Regions from separate parts of the Neorhizobium sp. DAR64872/K0K18 genome, predicted to be linked through region 1. Evidence: riboswitches for the same ligand, from Rfam matches in the RefSeq annotation. Region 1 holds a riboswitch; the other holds the start of a gene.
What was found. Region 1 has a riboswitch for S-adenosylmethionine ahead of metA (homoserine O-acetyltransferase MetA). Riboswitches for the same ligand answer to the same signal wherever they lie in the genome.
Positions count from the first base shown of each region.

Region 1 (8,151 bases):
GCTCAGCCTCACCCTGTCGCGTGCCTTTGTCGCACCGCGCTTCGCGCTTGCCGGCGATGCCGCCCACGGCATTCATCCGATCTCCGGCCAGGGCCTCAACCTCGGCTTCAAGGATGTGGCAGCGCTTGCCGAGACCGTCGTCGAGGCGGATCGCCTCGGCCTCGACATCGGCTCGCTCAATGTGCTCGAGCGCTACCAGTCGTGGCGGCGTTTCGATACGTTCCGGATGGGCGTGACGACGGATGTGCTGAACCGGCTGTTTTCCAACGACGTCACGCCAATCCGCATCGCCCGCGATTTCGGCTTGGGCGTCGTGGAGCGGCTTCCGAAGATCAAGGATTTCTTCATCGGTCAGGCCGCCGGAACGACGGTGAAGGACAACCCGAAACTGCTGAGCGGCCGATCGATCTGAAGGCTGCACGGCTCGATCTGAAGGCTAGTCCTCGAGCTTGCGGGCTTCCGACATGAGCATGATCGGGATCCCGTCGCGGATCGGATAGGCAAGGCGCGCGCCTTGCGACACGAGCTCGTTGTTTTCGCGATCGAGTGACAGCCTTCCCTTGGTCAGCGGACAGACGAGAAGATCGAGCAGTTTCGGGTCCACCTTGCTGAGTTTTTCGTCCATGACCGGCCTTTGCCCTACTGCAGCACGTTCGCTGTCCCGGACCCTTGCGCGAGCAGGATCTCGGTGATTGCGATCAACGTATCAGCCCGGCTCTTCAGATCCGGTGCCTCAAGAAGCGCCTGCTTCTCGGCAGGGCCAAAGGGCGACATCATCGACAGCGAATTCACCAGCGTCCGGTTTCCGGCCCGCTCGATGCTTTCCCAGTCCGCCTCCAGCTTGTTGGCGTCGAGATAGGCCTTGAAGACCCGCAGCAGTTCCGGCCGATTGACGGCTTTTTCATCATCCTCGTCGGTCAGATCGGACAGGAAAGGCGCGTGTCTGAATTTGCGGAACGGATGGCCGCCACCGATCTCATCGAGCAGCCTGAAGCGGCAGATCCCGCTGAGCGAAATGATGTAGCGGCCATCGCCGGTTTCGGCAAAGGACGTGATCCGACCGGCGCAACCGATCGACGACAGCGCCGAGCGCCCGCCGCCGAGCGGCTCATCCGGTTCCATCAATGATGGCTGCACGATGCCGATCAACCTGTCGCCCGCAAGCGCTGCATCGAACAGGGACAGATAACGCGGCTCGAAGATATTGAGAGGAAGCTGGCCTCCCGGCAGGAGCAAAGCCCCAGTCAGCGGAAAGACCGGGATCGTTTCCGGAAGATCCTCCCGCTTCAGATAGCGCGCGTTTCCCACATGCATTGGTCCGATACCTCCCAGACCACATTCACCGGACAAAAATGTCTGTCCGAATCTGGCCGTTGTCCAAACCTGGCCGTTAAGCCAAACCTATAAAACTAATGTGGGGCATCGTCGCCGGAACGCAAGGCTGCGATCCGGCTTAGCGATCAATCGGCAACACAATCAGGAGAACAGGATCGACGAAAGACGACGGCGCCCGGAAATCGTAGCCGGATCTTTCGGCCCCCAGACCTCGAAGAATTGCAGCAGCTGGCGGCGCGCGCCATCGTCGTCGAAGGTGCGGTCCTTGCGCATGATGGTCAGCAGGTGATCGGCCGCCTTTTCGCGTTCGCCCTGGACGTTGAGGATCTTGGCGAGGCTCACGCGGGCCTCGTGATCGTCGGGGTTGGCGGCAAGCTGCTGCTCGAGTGCGACAGGGTCACCCAGCTTGCGGGCTTCCTCGATCTGCTCCAGCTTCTTGGCGACCGCCTGTATTGCGGGATCGGCAGCCATCTCTTCGGGCAGGGAGGCGAGCATCTCGCCGGCGCGGGCCGTTTCGCCCATGCCGATCAGGCACTGCATCATGCCGGCCGCAGCCTTGGGGTTTTCCGGGTCGGCCTGCAGAACGGCGCCGTAGAGCTGTGCGGCACCCTGGATATCGTCCTGTCCGAGCAGGGTTTCCGCATCGCCGAGCACCGCCTCGATCTCGGCCGCCTGGTCCATGCCCTCTGGACCTGCGACCTTTTCGATGAACTCGCGGATCTGGCTTTCCGGAATGGCACCCATGAACCCGTCGACCGGACGGCCATCGGCAAAGGCGATCACGGCCGGGATCGACTGGATCCCGAGCTGTCCCGCGATCGAGGGATGGTCGTCAATGTTCATCTTGACGAGCCTGACGCGACCCTGGGCTTCGTTGACGACCTTTTCGATGACGGGCGTGAGCTGCTTGCACGGACCGCACCAGGGCGCCCAGAAATCGACGAGAACCGGCTGGCTGCGCGATGCCTCGATCACGTCCTTGCCAAAGCCTGCGGTCGTCGTGTCCGAGATATAGCTACCGGCAGCAGCAGGGGCAGAGGAAGCCGCGGGCGCTGGGGCCGCTGCAGGCGTCGAACCGAAGTTCACCGTCGCGTTCTGGCCACCGTAGTTACCGGCGCCGTAGGAGCCACCATAAGGATTGTTCGTGCCGCTCATGAAAGTGTTCTCCCGGAAAAAGTCCAATCGGCACACGGCCGATGCGCATTATGTCTTACTCTGAATTGCAGAGATCGTATGTCAGCCCGTCACTTTCAAGACAAGCGGCGTATGGCCCGTCGCCTCCAGAAAGCGGATAAGATCGTCGCGACCGATCGACGTCGTCGCATCGTTTGAGAGTGGATGGCCATTGATCACCTCTTCGCTCAACAGGTCTTCGTCGAGCACGAACGTGACGTTGTTATCCGTGTCGTTCAGCGCGCCGAACACGGTGACGGAGCCCGGCACGACGCCGAGAAATTCCAGCATCTTTTCAGGATTGCCGAACGAGACGCGACTGGAGGCCCCGATCACCTTGTGGACGGTCTTTAGATCGACGCTGGCATTTTCTTCGACCGTGATGACGAAGAACTGGTCCTTCTTGTCTTTGACGAACAGGTTCTTGGTATGCCCGCCCGGGATCTCGTCACGCAGGCTGGCTGATTCCGATACCGTAAACACCGGTGCATGCGCTTTCGTCTTGTGGGCAATATCGAGGCTATCGAGAAAGGCGAACAGGTCTTCTGCAGTATTTGGCATGATCGATCTTGGCTGCTCTTGAGGTGTTGGCCCCGGCCGGCGGGGTAAGGATGGCGGACTATAGACAGATTGTTCGGACCGGCCAAGATGCACGCCTGGGCGCAAACCCTTGTTTCGCAGGGACTTTCAAAGCGCCTGAAAAATTCTTCATCGAGATCGTCATTTCCCTGTTGCATTTAAAAAAAGTCTGGGCCATATACCGCCCGTCGCCGGCAACGAGCGGCACCGACGATCCAGACTACCACCGGGTCGACGGTTTATGAGCGGGTGTAGCTCAGTGGTAGAGCACAACCTTGCCAAGGTTGGGGTCGAGGGTTCGAATCCCTTCGCCCGCTCCAAATTCTCCCTTCAGACGAAAAAACGAATAACGGTATTGGTACCCAGTAGGGTACCTCGTCTATTATCGTCATTCGCTGGCTGCCTGCATCCTCGCAGCCAGACTGAGGCCGCCTTTCGGCAGCCTCAGCCCTCATCGCCTCAGCTCTTCGAAAACACGTAGTCGGTTTCCTGGCGCAGGGTTTCGCCCGGGCGAAGCACTGCATTGGGGAAAGTCTCGTGGTTGATTGCATCGGGCCAGACCTGGGTTTCCAGGCAGAAGCCGGCGTAAGGCGCGTAGGGACGGCCTTCCATGCCGGGCACCGGCAAGGCGAGCTTGAAGCCCGCGTAGAACTGGATCCCCGGCTCCGTGGTGCGCACTTCGAGCTGCACGCCGGAATACAGGCTGCGGGCAAGCGCGACCGAGCGCTTGGCAGTCCTCTCCTCCGAGAGGCAGTAGTTATGATCGAACGTCACCTGTTCGCCATCGGCGCCGGTGCGCTGGATCGGACCCATCTCGCTCAGGTCGAACGTGGTGCCAGCAAGCGGCATCAGGACGCCGGTCGGCACCATCCTTTCATCCACCGCCGTCAACTCAGCCGCGGCGATCATCATGTCGTGGCCGAAAATGTCGGGACGACCGTCGAGATTGAAATAGGAGTGCTGGCAGACGTTGGCGGGCGTCGGCTGGTCGGTCACCGTGTCGTAGATCACCGAAAGCACCCCGTCTTCCATCAGCTGGTAGGTCGCAGTGACGGTGCAGTTGCCGGGATATCCGGCGCGTCCGTCCGGGTCGGTGATCTGCAGCACGACTCGGTCTTCCGCGTGATCGACGATCGACCAGATGCGCCGGGCGATACCGTCGGATCCGCCGTGCAGATGGGTTACGCCGTCTTCGTTGAGTTCCAGCTGGTATTCTGTGCCGTCGATCGAGAAGCGGCCATCGCCGATGCGATTGGCACAGCGACCAGGCGTGGCGCCGAAATAGGGAGAATAGGCCTCATAGTCCGCAAAATTGTCGAACCCCAGCACCAAAGGCGGCTCGTGGCCGGCAAGCCGCAGATCCTGAATAACGGAGCCCCATGTAAGAACCTGGGCTGTCAGCCCGCCGCCCGACAGCGTGATCCGATGCACCGCCTCGCCGCTCTTCGTCGTGCCGAAAATCTCGAATTCATGACCCGTCATAACCCATCTCCCGAATGTTTGCGGCAAACTGCGTGATTTCGATCAAAGCTGCAACGAGGCCAGCGGAAAATTCCGTCAGGCTCTCATCCAGCAAGGATGACGGGGCAGAAACCGGTCTCGGTCACTCGGTGCCGATTTTTTCGAGGTCGTACGGCGTCGTCTGGTAGATCTCGTTGATCCAGTTTCCAAACAGCAGATGCGCATGGCCGCGCCAGCGGTTGAGCGGAGCCAGCGTATCGTCGTTGTGCGGAAAATAGTCGTGCGGCATCTTGATGGGGATGCCGGCATCGACATCGCGGAAATACTCGTCGGCAAGCGAGGTGGAATCGTATTCGACGTGGTTAAACATGAACAGCCGCCGTCCGGCCCGCTCATGCACGAGGCAGAGGCCCATTTCGTCTGATTCCATCAGGATCTCGAGGTCACTGCCGGCCTTTTCAACATCCTCCCGACGAACTTCCGTCCAGCGCGACACCGGCACCTGGAAATCGTCGGAGAAGCCGTTGAGATAGACAGAGGCCGGCGACAGGTTGCGGTGGCGATAGACCCCAAACGCCTTTTCCTTCAGCCCGTGCTTCGGAACGCCGTGGAAATGATAGATGGCGGCCATCGCCCCCCAGCAGACATTCATGGTGGAATGCACGTTGGTGGTGGTCCAGTCGAAAATTTCCTTCATCTCCTGCCAGTAGGTGACGTCTTCGTAGGGCAGGGTTTCCACCGGCGCGCCGGTGATGATGAAACCGTCGAATTTGCGGTGCTTCACCTCTTCCCACGTCTCGTAGAACGACAGGAGATGATCTTCCGATGTGTTCTTGGCTTTGTGGCCGCCGATGCGGACCAGCGAAAACTCGACCTGCAGCGGCGAAGCGCCGACAAGGCGCGCCATCTGCACTTCGGTCTTGATCTTGTTGGGCATGAGGTTGAGTAGCCCGATCTGCAGTGGCCGGATGTCCTGCCTGACCGCCATCGTTTCGGTCATCACGCGCACGCCCTCGGAAATGAGCGTGTTGAAGGCAGGCAGCGTATCGGGGATCTTGATCGGCATATCTTCAACCCAAAAACAAAAAGCCGGCACGAAGAATCGCAGCCGGCCCGTGGGAAGTTTTTGAAACTCTTCTCGCGGCCCTTTAGCGACTTTTTTTACGTGGCTGCAAGCCGGCCGGCCAAATCACCACGGAATTTCGACTTTTCAAATAATCCTTGCCACGCCCGCCGTCAATGGGAGCAAAAATGACCGCTTTCGCACGAACAGTGCGACACGCGCCTTTCCCTTGCCAGCCGCTTTAGGATAAGGGCATGGGCAATGGCCAACTCGACCTTCACGATCCTGCTCGGCGGTGACCTCACCGTAACAGACCGACTGCAAAAGGCAGTTGCCGCAAGCCGCTTCATTGCGGCCGATAGCGGCATGCGGCATGCGCAGGCGCTGGGTGTGATGCCGGAGCTCTGGGTGGGCGATTTCGATTCCTCCGACGCAGACCTGATCGCGCGCTTTCCGGATGTCGAGCGCCGGACCTATCCGCCGGAAAAGAACGAGACGGACGGCGAGATTGCAACGGCCGAAGCGATCGAACGCGGCGCGACGCGGCTCATCCTGATCGGCGCACTGGGCGGAGAACGCTCCGACCATGCGCTCCAGCATTTTCTGCATGCGATGAGCCTTGCCGAACGCGGCCATGACGTTTTCCTGACGTCCGGCGAGGAAGAGGCTGTGCCGTTTCTCGCCGGCACGATGACGCTCGACCTGCCCAAGGGCACGTTGTTTTCCGTCATCGGTTTCACAGGCCTTGCAGGCCTCGACATTCTTGGCGCGCGCTATCCACTCAAGGATTACACGCTGCCCTTCGGTTCCTCCCGCACCGTGTCCAACGTTGCAGAAGGGCCCGTCCAATTCCATTTACGTGACGGGAGGGCGATGATCCTTGCCCGTCCAAACGATTTTTCCGGAGCATAGACGCCGCATGGCACCGCCAATTCTGAAACTCGACGATATCGTTCTAACCTTCGGCGGCACGCCGCTTCTCAACGGAGCTGCCCTGCAGGTGGAGCCCGGCGACCGCATCTCTCTCGTCGGCCGCAACGGCTCGGGCAAATCGACGCTGATGAAGATCGCCGCTGGCATGGTGGAAGCGCAGTCGGGTGAGGTTTTCCGGCACCCCAATGCGACGATCCGCTATCTCGAACAGGCGCCGGATTTTGCTGGTTACAAAACCGTGCAGGCCTATGCGGAAGCGGGGCTTGGACCTGGCGACGATCCCTACCGCGTCACCTATCTGCTGGAGCATCTCGGCCTGACAGGAGAGGAAGACCCGGTCAGGCTTTCCGGTGGCGAGGCGCGACGCGCAGCACTTGTCCGCGTCATGGCGCCGGAACCGGATATCCTGATGCTGGACGAGCCGACCAACCATCTGGATCTGCCGACCATCGAATGGCTGGAAGACGAGCTGCGCAAGACCCGCAGCGCACTGGTCGTCATCAGCCATGACCGTCGCTTTCTCGAAAAAGTGTCCAACGCCACCGTCTGGCTGGACCGCGGCACGTCCCGCCGCCTGTCGCGCGGTTTCGGCCATTTCGAAGCCTGGCGCGACCAGGTTCTCGAAGAGGAAGAGATCGAGCAGCACAAGCTCGGCAAGGCAATCGAGCGCGAAGAACACTGGATGCGCTACGGCGTGACCGCAAGGCGCAAGCGCAACATGCGCCGCGTCGGCGAACTGCAGGCCATGCGTGCCGACTACCGTGGCCACAAGGGACCGCAGGGCTCCGTCCAGGCCTCCGTCGCCGAAGGTCGCGAGTCCGGCAAGTTGGTGGTGGAAGCGGAAAACATCACCAAGACCTATGACAAGCCGATCGTTGCGCCATTCTCGATCCGCATTCATCGCGGCGACCGGATCGGCCTGGTTGGTCCGAATGGCGCTGGTAAGACGACGCTTCTCAAGATGCTGACGGGTCAGCTTGCTCCCGACAGCGGCTGGATCAAGCTCGGCACCAATCTCGAAATTGCCACGCTTGACCAGAAGCGCGAGGACCTCGACCCCGCAGATACGCTGTCTCACTACCTGACAGACGGCCGCGGCGAGACGCTGCTAGTCAACGGCGAACAGCGGCATGTGGCGGGCTACATGAAGGATTTCCTGTTCCAGCCGGAACAGATCCGCACGCCGATCAAGAACCTCTCCGGGGGCGAGCGCGCGCGCCTGATGCTGGCCCGCATGCTGGCCAAACCCTCGAATCTTCTGATCCTCGACGAACCGACCAACGACCTCGACATCGAGACGCTGGACCTCTTGCAGGAAATCGTCGCGGGCTATGCCGGCACCGTCATTCTCGTCAGCCATGACCGCGACTTTCTCGATCGGACCGTGACTTCGACGATCGCCCCGACAGACCCGGATGCCCCTGATGGCCGCTGGATCGAATATGCGGGCGGCTATACCGACATGCTGCAGCAGCGCAAAGGCATGGCCGACGAAAAGCGCCGCGCCGATAAGGCGGAAAAGGCGAAAACGGACAGCACTGCTCCGGCTGCCACCAAGTCAAAGGGCAAGCTCTCCTTCAAGCAGAAGTTCGCGCTGGAAAACCTCC
Region 1 is NZ_CP191446.1:3,215,052-3,223,202, forward strand. Features, by position in the region: gene ACQY1P_RS21195 (ubiquinone biosynthesis hydroxylase) at 1-412, shown strand, start outside; gene ACQY1P_RS21200 (Trm112 family protein) at 437-625, opposite strand; gene ACQY1P_RS21205 (LON peptidase substrate-binding domain-containing protein) at 640-1,314, opposite strand; gene trxA (thioredoxin) at 1,477-2,490, opposite strand; gene ACQY1P_RS21215 (prolyl-tRNA synthetase associated domain-containing protein) at 2,572-3,069, opposite strand; gene ACQY1P_RS21220 (hypothetical protein) at 3,120-3,332, shown strand; tRNA gene ACQY1P_RS21225 (tRNA-Gly) at 3,333-3,407, shown strand; gene ACQY1P_RS21230 (aldose epimerase family protein) at 3,547-4,569, opposite strand; gene metA (homoserine O-acetyltransferase MetA) at 4,691-5,614, opposite strand; SAM riboswitch at 5,677-5,754, opposite strand; gene ACQY1P_RS21240 (thiamine diphosphokinase) at 5,873-6,523, shown strand; gene ACQY1P_RS21245 (ABC-F family ATP-binding cassette domain-containing protein) at 6,531-8,151, shown strand, end outside.

Region 2 (8,151 bases), 680 kb from region 1:
AAGATGGAGAAATCGCGGTAACCTGCGAGTTCTGCTCGACCACCTACAAGTTCGTGACGGAAGAATTCGAAAGCGCCTGATCCGCTTTGCGGGTCAGTTCAGAACGCGCACGACGCCTGGTGAATCCAGCGAGAAGGCGGGAATGTCGACTTTGAAAGTCTCGCCTTCGTCCGTCTTCATATCGTAGGTGCCGAACATGACGCCGGATGGCGTGTCGAGCGGGCACCCGGACGAATATTCATAGCTGTCGCCCGGCTCCAGTCGCGGCTGGTCGCCAACGACGCCTGGTCCGTCGACCTCGTCGACGATCCCGTTTTCGTCCGTGATGTTCCAGTAGCGGTGCACGAGCGTGACGCTGATCGAGGACTTGTTCTCGATGACGATCCGGTATCCCCAGACATAACGACTGTCCTCGGGGCTCGACTGCTCCTCGAGATAATAGGGCTCGACGGCGACGTCTATGTCTCTGGTGCGGGCGCGGTACATTGGCACCTCAAGATTGCTCATCGTGCCGATATCGTACAGTGGGGGAGAAAGGTCAAGAATTCTCGCGGCTTGCATCTGAGGCAATGTCGCGTTCTTGATGATAGGGATAACTGATATGGTAAACCCGGAGCGTTCCGGGTCTACCCATCGTTCGGCGTAAAGTCGATCAGATCTGCTTCAGCGCCTGCGCGAAATCTTCCAGCAGGTCGTCCGCATCCTCGATGCCGGCCGAAAAGCGCACGGTGCCGGGCGAAATTCCCAGTTCCGTACGGGCTTCGTCGCTGAGGTTTTTGTGCGTCGTCGTTGCCGGATGCGTGATGATGGAGCGGGTGTCGCCGAGATTGTTGGAGATGGTGACCACCTCCATGGCATTCTGCAGCTTGAAGGCCGCTTCCTTGCCGCCCTTCAGCTCGAAACAGACCAGCGTCGATCCGCCCGTCATCTGCTTGGCGATGATATCGGCCTGCGGATGGTCTTTGCGACCGGGATAGATCACTTTCGCGACCTTGGACTGCTCGGCCAGGAAATCGGCGATCTTTGCCGCATTCGACGTCTGCTGGGCAACGCGGATCGGCAGCGTTTCCAGCCCCTTGATTAGGGTCCATGCCGTGAACGGCGACATTGCCGGACCGGTATGGCGATAATAGTCCTGCAGGTGCTCCAGAACCCATTCGCGGTCCGAAAGGATGACGCCGGCAAGGCTGCGGCCCTGGCCGTCGATATGCTTGGTGGCGGAATAGACGACCACATGGGCGCCGAGTTCCAGCGGCCGCTGGAAGAGCGGCGTTGCGAACACGTTGTCGACCACCAGGCGGGCGCCGACCTGATTGGCAAGCTTGGCAACGCCCGCGATGTCGATCACTTCCAGCGTCGGGTTGGTCGGGCTCTCCAGAAAGAACACCTTGGTGTTCGGCTTGATGGCCGCTTCCCAGTTGGCAAGGTCGCGACCGTCCACCAGCGTGCACTCGATGCCGTAGCGCGGTGCGAGCGTCTCGACCACCCAGCGGCAGGAACCGAACAGGGCCCGGGCGGCCACGATATGGTCGCCGGCGCGAAGCTGGCACATGAGCGCTGCCGTGATGGCGGCCATGCCGGAGGCGGTGGCGCGGGCTTCTTCTGCACCTTCCAGCGCACACATGCGCTTTTCGAACATGTCGTTGGTGGGGCTGCCGTAGCGGGCATAGATATAACCGTCGGCCTCGCCCTTGAAACGGGCTTCGGCTGCTTCTGAACTGTCGTAGGCGAAGCCCTGCGTCAGGTAGATGGCTTCAGACATTTCGCCATATTGCGAGCGAAGCGTGCCGCCATGGACGAGCGTGGTGGCCGGGCGCCAGTTCTTGTTCGGGGATTTGCTCATGTGTTCATCACCTTCGTGATACAAAAAAACCGGCCGCAATCGCAGACCGGTTTTCAACCCGGTCTTTTTAGCCATTTGGTAACGTGGCTGCAAGCCGACCGGCCAAATCACCACGGGATAAAGCTGCCTTACGCCTCGCTTCCGCTTGCGTCAATGGTCCGCATTTGGTTTTGTCGCCCCCAAAATCTGAAAGAGACATGATGGCTCGCGAAACGGGAATTCTGGCGGACCGCGCCATTGCGGCGCTCTTCGAACAAGGACGGCTGAAGTCCGAGAGGGCGCTTGATCAGGACCAGATCCAGCCGGCGAGCCTTGATCTGCGCTTGGGCCAGAAGGCGTTTCGCGTGCGCGCCTCGTTCATGCCGGGGCCATTGAGCCTCGTGTCCGACAAGCTTGAGCGCCTCAGCCTGCACGTCATCGATCTCTCCCAAAGCGCCGTCCTCGAAACCGGTTGCGTCTATATCGTGCCGCTGATGGAAAGCCTCGATCTGCCGGCCGAGATGTCGGCTTCGGCCAATCCGAAAAGCTCCACCGGCCGCCTCGATATCTTCACCCGCGTCATCACCGACCGGGCCCAGGAATTCGACAAGATCCCTTCAGGCTATCGCGGTCCGCTCTATCTCGAAATTTCCCCGCGCACCTTCCCGATCGTCGTGCGCCAGGGCTCGCGCCTGTCGCAGATCCGCTTCCGCGTCGGCAACGCCCTTCTGCAGGAGCCGGAGCTTTTGGCATTGCATGAGGCGGAAACTCTGGTCGCCGCCGCGCAGCCGAACATTTCGGGCGGCGGCATAGCCCTGTCCATCGACCTTGCCGGCGACAAGGATGGCCTGATCGGCTATCGCGGCAAGCACCACACCGCCGTCGTCGATGTCGACAAGAAGGCCCAGCACGATCTGTTCGATTTCTGGGAGCCGATCCACAGCCGTGGCCGCAACGAACTGATCCTCGATCCGGATGAATTCTACATCCTCGTCTCGCGCGAGGCCGTCCATGTGCCGCCGCTCTATGCGGCCGAAATGACGCCGTTCGACCCGCTGGTCGGCGAATTCCGCGTCCATTACGCCGGCTTCTTCGACCCCGGCTTCGGCCACGAGGCCGCCGGCGGCCGCGGCAGCCGCGCCGTCCTCGAGGTGCGCAGCCACGAGGTCCCGTTCATCCTCGAAGACGGCCAGATCGTCGGTCGCCTCGTCTACGAACACATGCTGGAAGAACCCCAGGGCCTCTACGGCTCCGGCCTCGGCTCGAACTATCAGGCGCAGGGCCTCAAACTCTCCAAGCATTTCCGCAGCTAGGACATCCCCGGACGCTTCCACCCCGGCGACCTTGACAGACAAGGCCCATTGTTGGAAACCTTCCCCCGACGCGGGTGTAGCTCAATGGTAGAGCAGCAGCTTCCCAAGCTGAATACGAGGGTTCGATTCCCTTCACCCGCTCCAATCCCCCACCCGATCAGCTCTCCTTCCGGCGCGGCATGTGGGGTGTCTTGCTCCAGTGGAACGGCTTTGTCCTGAGTTCCCACAGCGCCTTCCAGGCGGCGAAGGATGTCATCATCCAGTAGAGCGGCACCGCAACCCAGCGACGGCCGACGAGGCGCTTTTCGTGGTTGGTCATCGATCCGATGCCGAGGCCGAGGAAGATGAGATAGCTGCCGAGAATGTTGGTGAAGTCGATCGCGAACAGGCCGACGACCTCGACCGGCAGCGTGTCGATCGGCGCCCGCAGCATTGCTGAGAAGCCGACGCCGAGAAAGACGAGGATCAGCGGATGCAGCAGCGATGACAAAAGCATGCCGCCCACCAGCAATTGGATCACGCAGAAAGGCTTGATGCCGATTTCGCCGATCAGCCGCGCCGGGTCGCGCATCAGCACCAGCCAGGTTTGCAGCCAGCCCTTGAACCAGCGGCTTCTCTGCGACGTCCACACCTTGATCGATAAGGGCGCGTCCTCCAGAGTCTGGTGCCGCATCACGTCGGCGGTAAAGCCGAGCCGGTAGAGCCGCATGCCAAGATCGGCGTCTTCCGTCACGTTGTACGGATCCCATCCGCCGGCTGCGATCAGCGCGCTGGTGCGGAAATGGTTGGACGTGCCGCCGAGTGGAAGCGGCATGTTCATTCTCCCGAGCATCGGCAAAAGGCCGCGAAACAGCGCTGCATATTCGAGCGAAAACAACGCGCTCAACCAGCTTTCCCGGGCGTTGGTGATGATCAGTGGTGCCTGCAGGCAGGCGAGTTCGGATGGTGCCGCGCGAAACCGCCGGTACGCCTCGCGGAGTTGTAGCGGGTGCGGCCTGTCCTCGGCGTCGTAGATTGCCGTGAATTCGCCGCGCGCACCTTTCAGCGCATAGGTGAGAGCCTTTGGCTTCGTCCGCGGACCATAGGCCGGTACTTCGACGATCTCGAACTGGGGGCCAGGCTCAAGCGCCTTCAAGGCTTCGATCGTCTGCCGGTCGTCGATTTCGCATACGAACTTGATGTCGAGCAGAGATGCGGGCCAGTCCAGCCGCTTGAGGCTTGCGACCAACTGCTCGGCCATGTCCTCTTCGCGGTAGAGTGCGACCAGAACAGTGTAGCGCGGCAGCGGCCCGAACGGTGGAGCGACTGGCACGCGTTCAGGCGCCACCAAAGTTTGCCGGATCATCGCCGAAAGTCGCAGACAGAGCGTCGAAAAATAGGTGAGTGACAGGACGATATGCAGCGCAAGCAGCGTATCGATCGGTGCAATCAGCAGGAGACAGGCAAGGGTCGTCAGAAACGACCCACCGTAAAAGCCCTGGTGGCCTGCGAGCACAACGCGGGCCGACAGCAGGGGTCTCTGCTCGAACAGGGTATTCGTGGTCTCGCGGATGCGGCGCGCTGCATCGGCTTTCCAGACGGATTCGCGAATGGCGCTCGGCGTGGTGATGACGAGATCGCGGCCCACAAGCGGCAGGGTCGCAAGCGTTGCCGCAATCTGCGAAAGTCGCGCCGCCTCCGGCACGATGGCGATTTCCTGCGCCTTGTTGCGATGGGCGATCCTCACCATGGTCGGGCGTGTCAGCTGGGCGTCGGTCGAGGGCAGGATAACGACAAGCGCGGGATCGAGCGACGAGACGAAGGGAAGTCGCAGCAGACGGGCGATGGCACCGTAATAGGCGTCTTCCCTCACGTCGCCGCTTGCCAGAAGCTCGGCCTCGACCGTCGTCCCGTTTTGCCTGGAGAGGCCAGCCAGCTTGGCGATCAACGGTTTCGAGAAACCGAGGGCCGCAAGCGCTGTCAGCTCGACCTGGATGCCAGGACGAAAGTCGAGCAATTGCCCGGACTCGGTCTCGTCGGTCGGCGGCGCCCCCGTTTCGTCGTGATAGGTCGGCTGCGAAGCATGTTCCTCTGAGCGCATGTTGCTGCTACACCGTCCGCAGACGAACCCCTATTGCCCCACACGGATCATAAAGATGCGATACCTGATTACATCCCTAAAAAGCAGTGGTGTTTTCAAGTTTATGCAGCTCTTGGTGGTGGTGATACACGGACTTCTGTCCGCAACGCAGGCACTTGCGGCCTCCACCGCTCCGCCTTCTACCCCGGCGACCCAGCTTCCGCTGATGTTTGACGCACGAGAACGCGTGGAGCGTCAGGATCTGTCGACAATCCTGCGCGTACGCATCCTGACGACAGTCGATTTCCCCCCTTTCAATTTCGCAGATCAATCGGGCCGGCTGTCAGGCTTCAACATCGATCTCGCCCGCGAGATTTGCACGGTCCTGAAGATCGAGGCAAAGTGCCAGATTCAGGCCATGCCCTTCGCGGATCTCGAAAAGACCCTGGAAGACGGGGGCGGGGAGGCCGTGATGGCAGCGGTCGCTGCAACTCCGTCGCTGCGGCAGCGCTTTCTTTTTTCCAGGCCCTATCTCGGTATCCCGGCAAGGTTTGCCCGCAACAACGCGGCGACACTGGCTGCGACCACGGTATCGGACCTCAGCGATCGTCCGGTCGGTGTCGTCGCGGGAACGGCGCATGAGGCGATGCTAAGAGCGTTCTTCCCGAAGCTCACGCAAAAGTCGTTCGACAGTTACGAGGACATGCTGGAAGCTCTGAAGGAGAGACAAGTGGATGCCGTCTTTGCCGATGGCCTTCGCCTGCCGTTCTGGGTCGCAAGCGAGGCATCGGAGACCTGTTGCAGCCTGTTCGACGGCCCCTACCTGTCGCAGAAATTTCTAGGCGAGGGCCTGACCATCATGGTCCGCAGAAACGATCCGACCCTTGGCGCCGCCTTTGATCAGGCGCTGGCCGAATTGTCGCGCAACGGCCGCCTGCAGGAACTCTACCTGCGCTATTTCCCGAACGGCCTCTATTGAGACCAAGGAATTTTTTCTCAAGATACGTTGAATGCAACGCGGCTTACTGGCTCGCCCAGATGATCCGTGCCATCCATTCCACATCGGCCGTGTCGAAGGAACGGTTCGCGTGTTCGGGGTTGAGCGACAGAAGCTCGATCAGGCGCGCACTCTGGCGCGCCAGAACTTTCGCCATCACTTCGCCCTCGCGGGTTTTCAACACCACGCGGTCGCCACGCCGAACCTGTGCGCCGGGCTCGACGATCAGCACGTCGCCGTCCCGATAGAGCGGCATCATGGAATCGCCCTGGACCTCGAGCGCGTAGACACCGGCTTTTCGAGCAGGATCGACGGGAAACTCCACCACATCCCAGCCCTGTCCGGCAGGAAAACCGCCATCGTCGAAAAAGCCGCCGGAGCCGGCCTGGGCAAAGCCGAGCAGCGGGATCGTGCCGTTCTGGGAGGGAAAATTGCCGTCGGGAAGTTGCGACCTGCCCATCGCATGCGGCAGATAGCTCATGAACTGATCGACCGTTGCGCCGGTCGCTTCCAGAACTTTGGCAATCGATTCCGTCGAGGGCCATCGCAGTCGTCCGTCGGGGCCAAGCCGTTTCGACTTGTTGAACGAGGTCGGATCCAGTCCTGCGCGTCGGGCAAGCCCAGACGGCGACAGCTGATGACGCTCAGCCAGCGTGTCGATCGCGATCCATATCGTCTCATGTGACAGCATCGTCGTCCCTGCCCCCGGCGCAAGAGGAAACAGCCGTTGCCGCCTTCCGCCTGCCATTGCCGATCAGTCCCGTTGGATGCAAGCGTCAAGGATACCGGCCCTCAAGGCGCCGCCGCCCGGAGATGGGCGATCTCCGCTTGCTCGTCGCAGAATTTAGCCCAGCAGGGGGATTTCGTAAAGCAGAAAAGGAATAAAATCCTTTGCTGCTATCCTACGCCACCATGGCCATGTTGAGCCGGCCGAGCTTGATGACGGCTTGGGTGCGACTATCGACGTTCAGCTTCAAAAGAATAGCCGAGACATGCGCCTTGATGGTCGCCTCAGAGACGCCCAGCTCGTAGGCGATCTGCTTGTTGAGCAGGCCTTCGCCAAGCATCGACAGAACCCGGTGCTGCTGGGGCGTCAGCGTCCGCAGACGGTCGAGAATGTCTGATCTTGCGGCGTCTTCCTCGCTCTGCGATGTCTCGCCTTTCGGCACCCAGATATCGCCTTCCAGCACGGCCTGTATTCCGGCCCTGATATCGTCAAGCCCGCAGGATTTGGAAATGAAGCCGGAAGCGCCCAGATCGAGCGCCCGCCTGATCGTGCTGCGATCGTCCGTGGCTGAAACGATGATCACCGGTAGCGCCGGAAGGGCCGACCTGAGCGACGTCAGGCCCGCAAATCCGCTCACGCCCGGCATGGCAAGGTCGAGCAGCATGAGATCGGTTTCGGGATTGTCTTGCGCCGCTGTTCTCGCCGCATCGAAGTCGCCCGCTTCGATGATGACAATTTCGTCGGCAACGCCTTGTATCGCCTGTTTCAGCGCACCGCGGAAAAGCGGATGGTCGTCGGCGATGATGATGTTGAGTGTCTGCATGTCCACGCCCCCTCCCAAAGGCATAGTCGTGCTTTCCCTGTAATACCTAATGTGTAGCGCCGAGTGTGGCGCGACACAAGTCTGCAAAATAGCATGACTCAGGTCCTGTCCGGTTGCGGCTCGCCGCCAAATTCCCGTACCATCGACATGACGCCGCGCATGAACCGCTCGATGATCGAGAGCGACCGGTCGACAGCATCGTCATCAAGAAAGGTCTTGGGGCGATCGGCAAGACGCTGTTCCAGCGCGGTTACGCGTTTTTCGAGCAGATCCAGTTCCTTTTCATAGGCGGCCCGCTCGTCCGGTGCCATGCGGCAGACCAGTTCTCCGTCGGTGTCGTTGCACAGCGACATCGCGCCGGTTTGCGTATCCAGCCGAACGATCCCCTGTTCGGTCCGCTCCAGCTGGAA
Region 2 is NZ_CP191446.1:383,458-391,608, forward strand. Features, by position in the region: gene ACQY1P_RS07335 (Hsp33 family molecular chaperone) at 1-80, shown strand, start outside; gene apaG (Co2+/Mg2+ efflux protein ApaG) at 94-486, opposite strand; gene ACQY1P_RS07345 (O-succinylhomoserine sulfhydrylase) at 653-1,843, opposite strand; SAM riboswitch at 1,890-1,967, opposite strand; gene ACQY1P_RS07350 (2'-deoxycytidine 5'-triphosphate deaminase) at 2,041-3,135, shown strand; tRNA gene ACQY1P_RS07355 (tRNA-Gly) at 3,206-3,279, shown strand; gene ACQY1P_RS07360 (glycosyltransferase family 2 protein) at 3,293-5,215, opposite strand; gene ACQY1P_RS07365 (transporter substrate-binding domain-containing protein) at 5,319-6,173, shown strand; gene ACQY1P_RS07370 (S24 family peptidase) at 6,217-6,882, opposite strand; gene ACQY1P_RS07375 (response regulator) at 7,094-7,741, opposite strand; gene ACQY1P_RS07380 (hypothetical protein) at 7,840-8,151, opposite strand, start outside.
Region 2: linked by a shared signal. The riboswitch ahead of ACQY1P_RS07345 (O-succinylhomoserine sulfhydrylase) and the one ahead of metA (homoserine O-acetyltransferase MetA) in region 1 are both predicted to bind S-adenosylmethionine.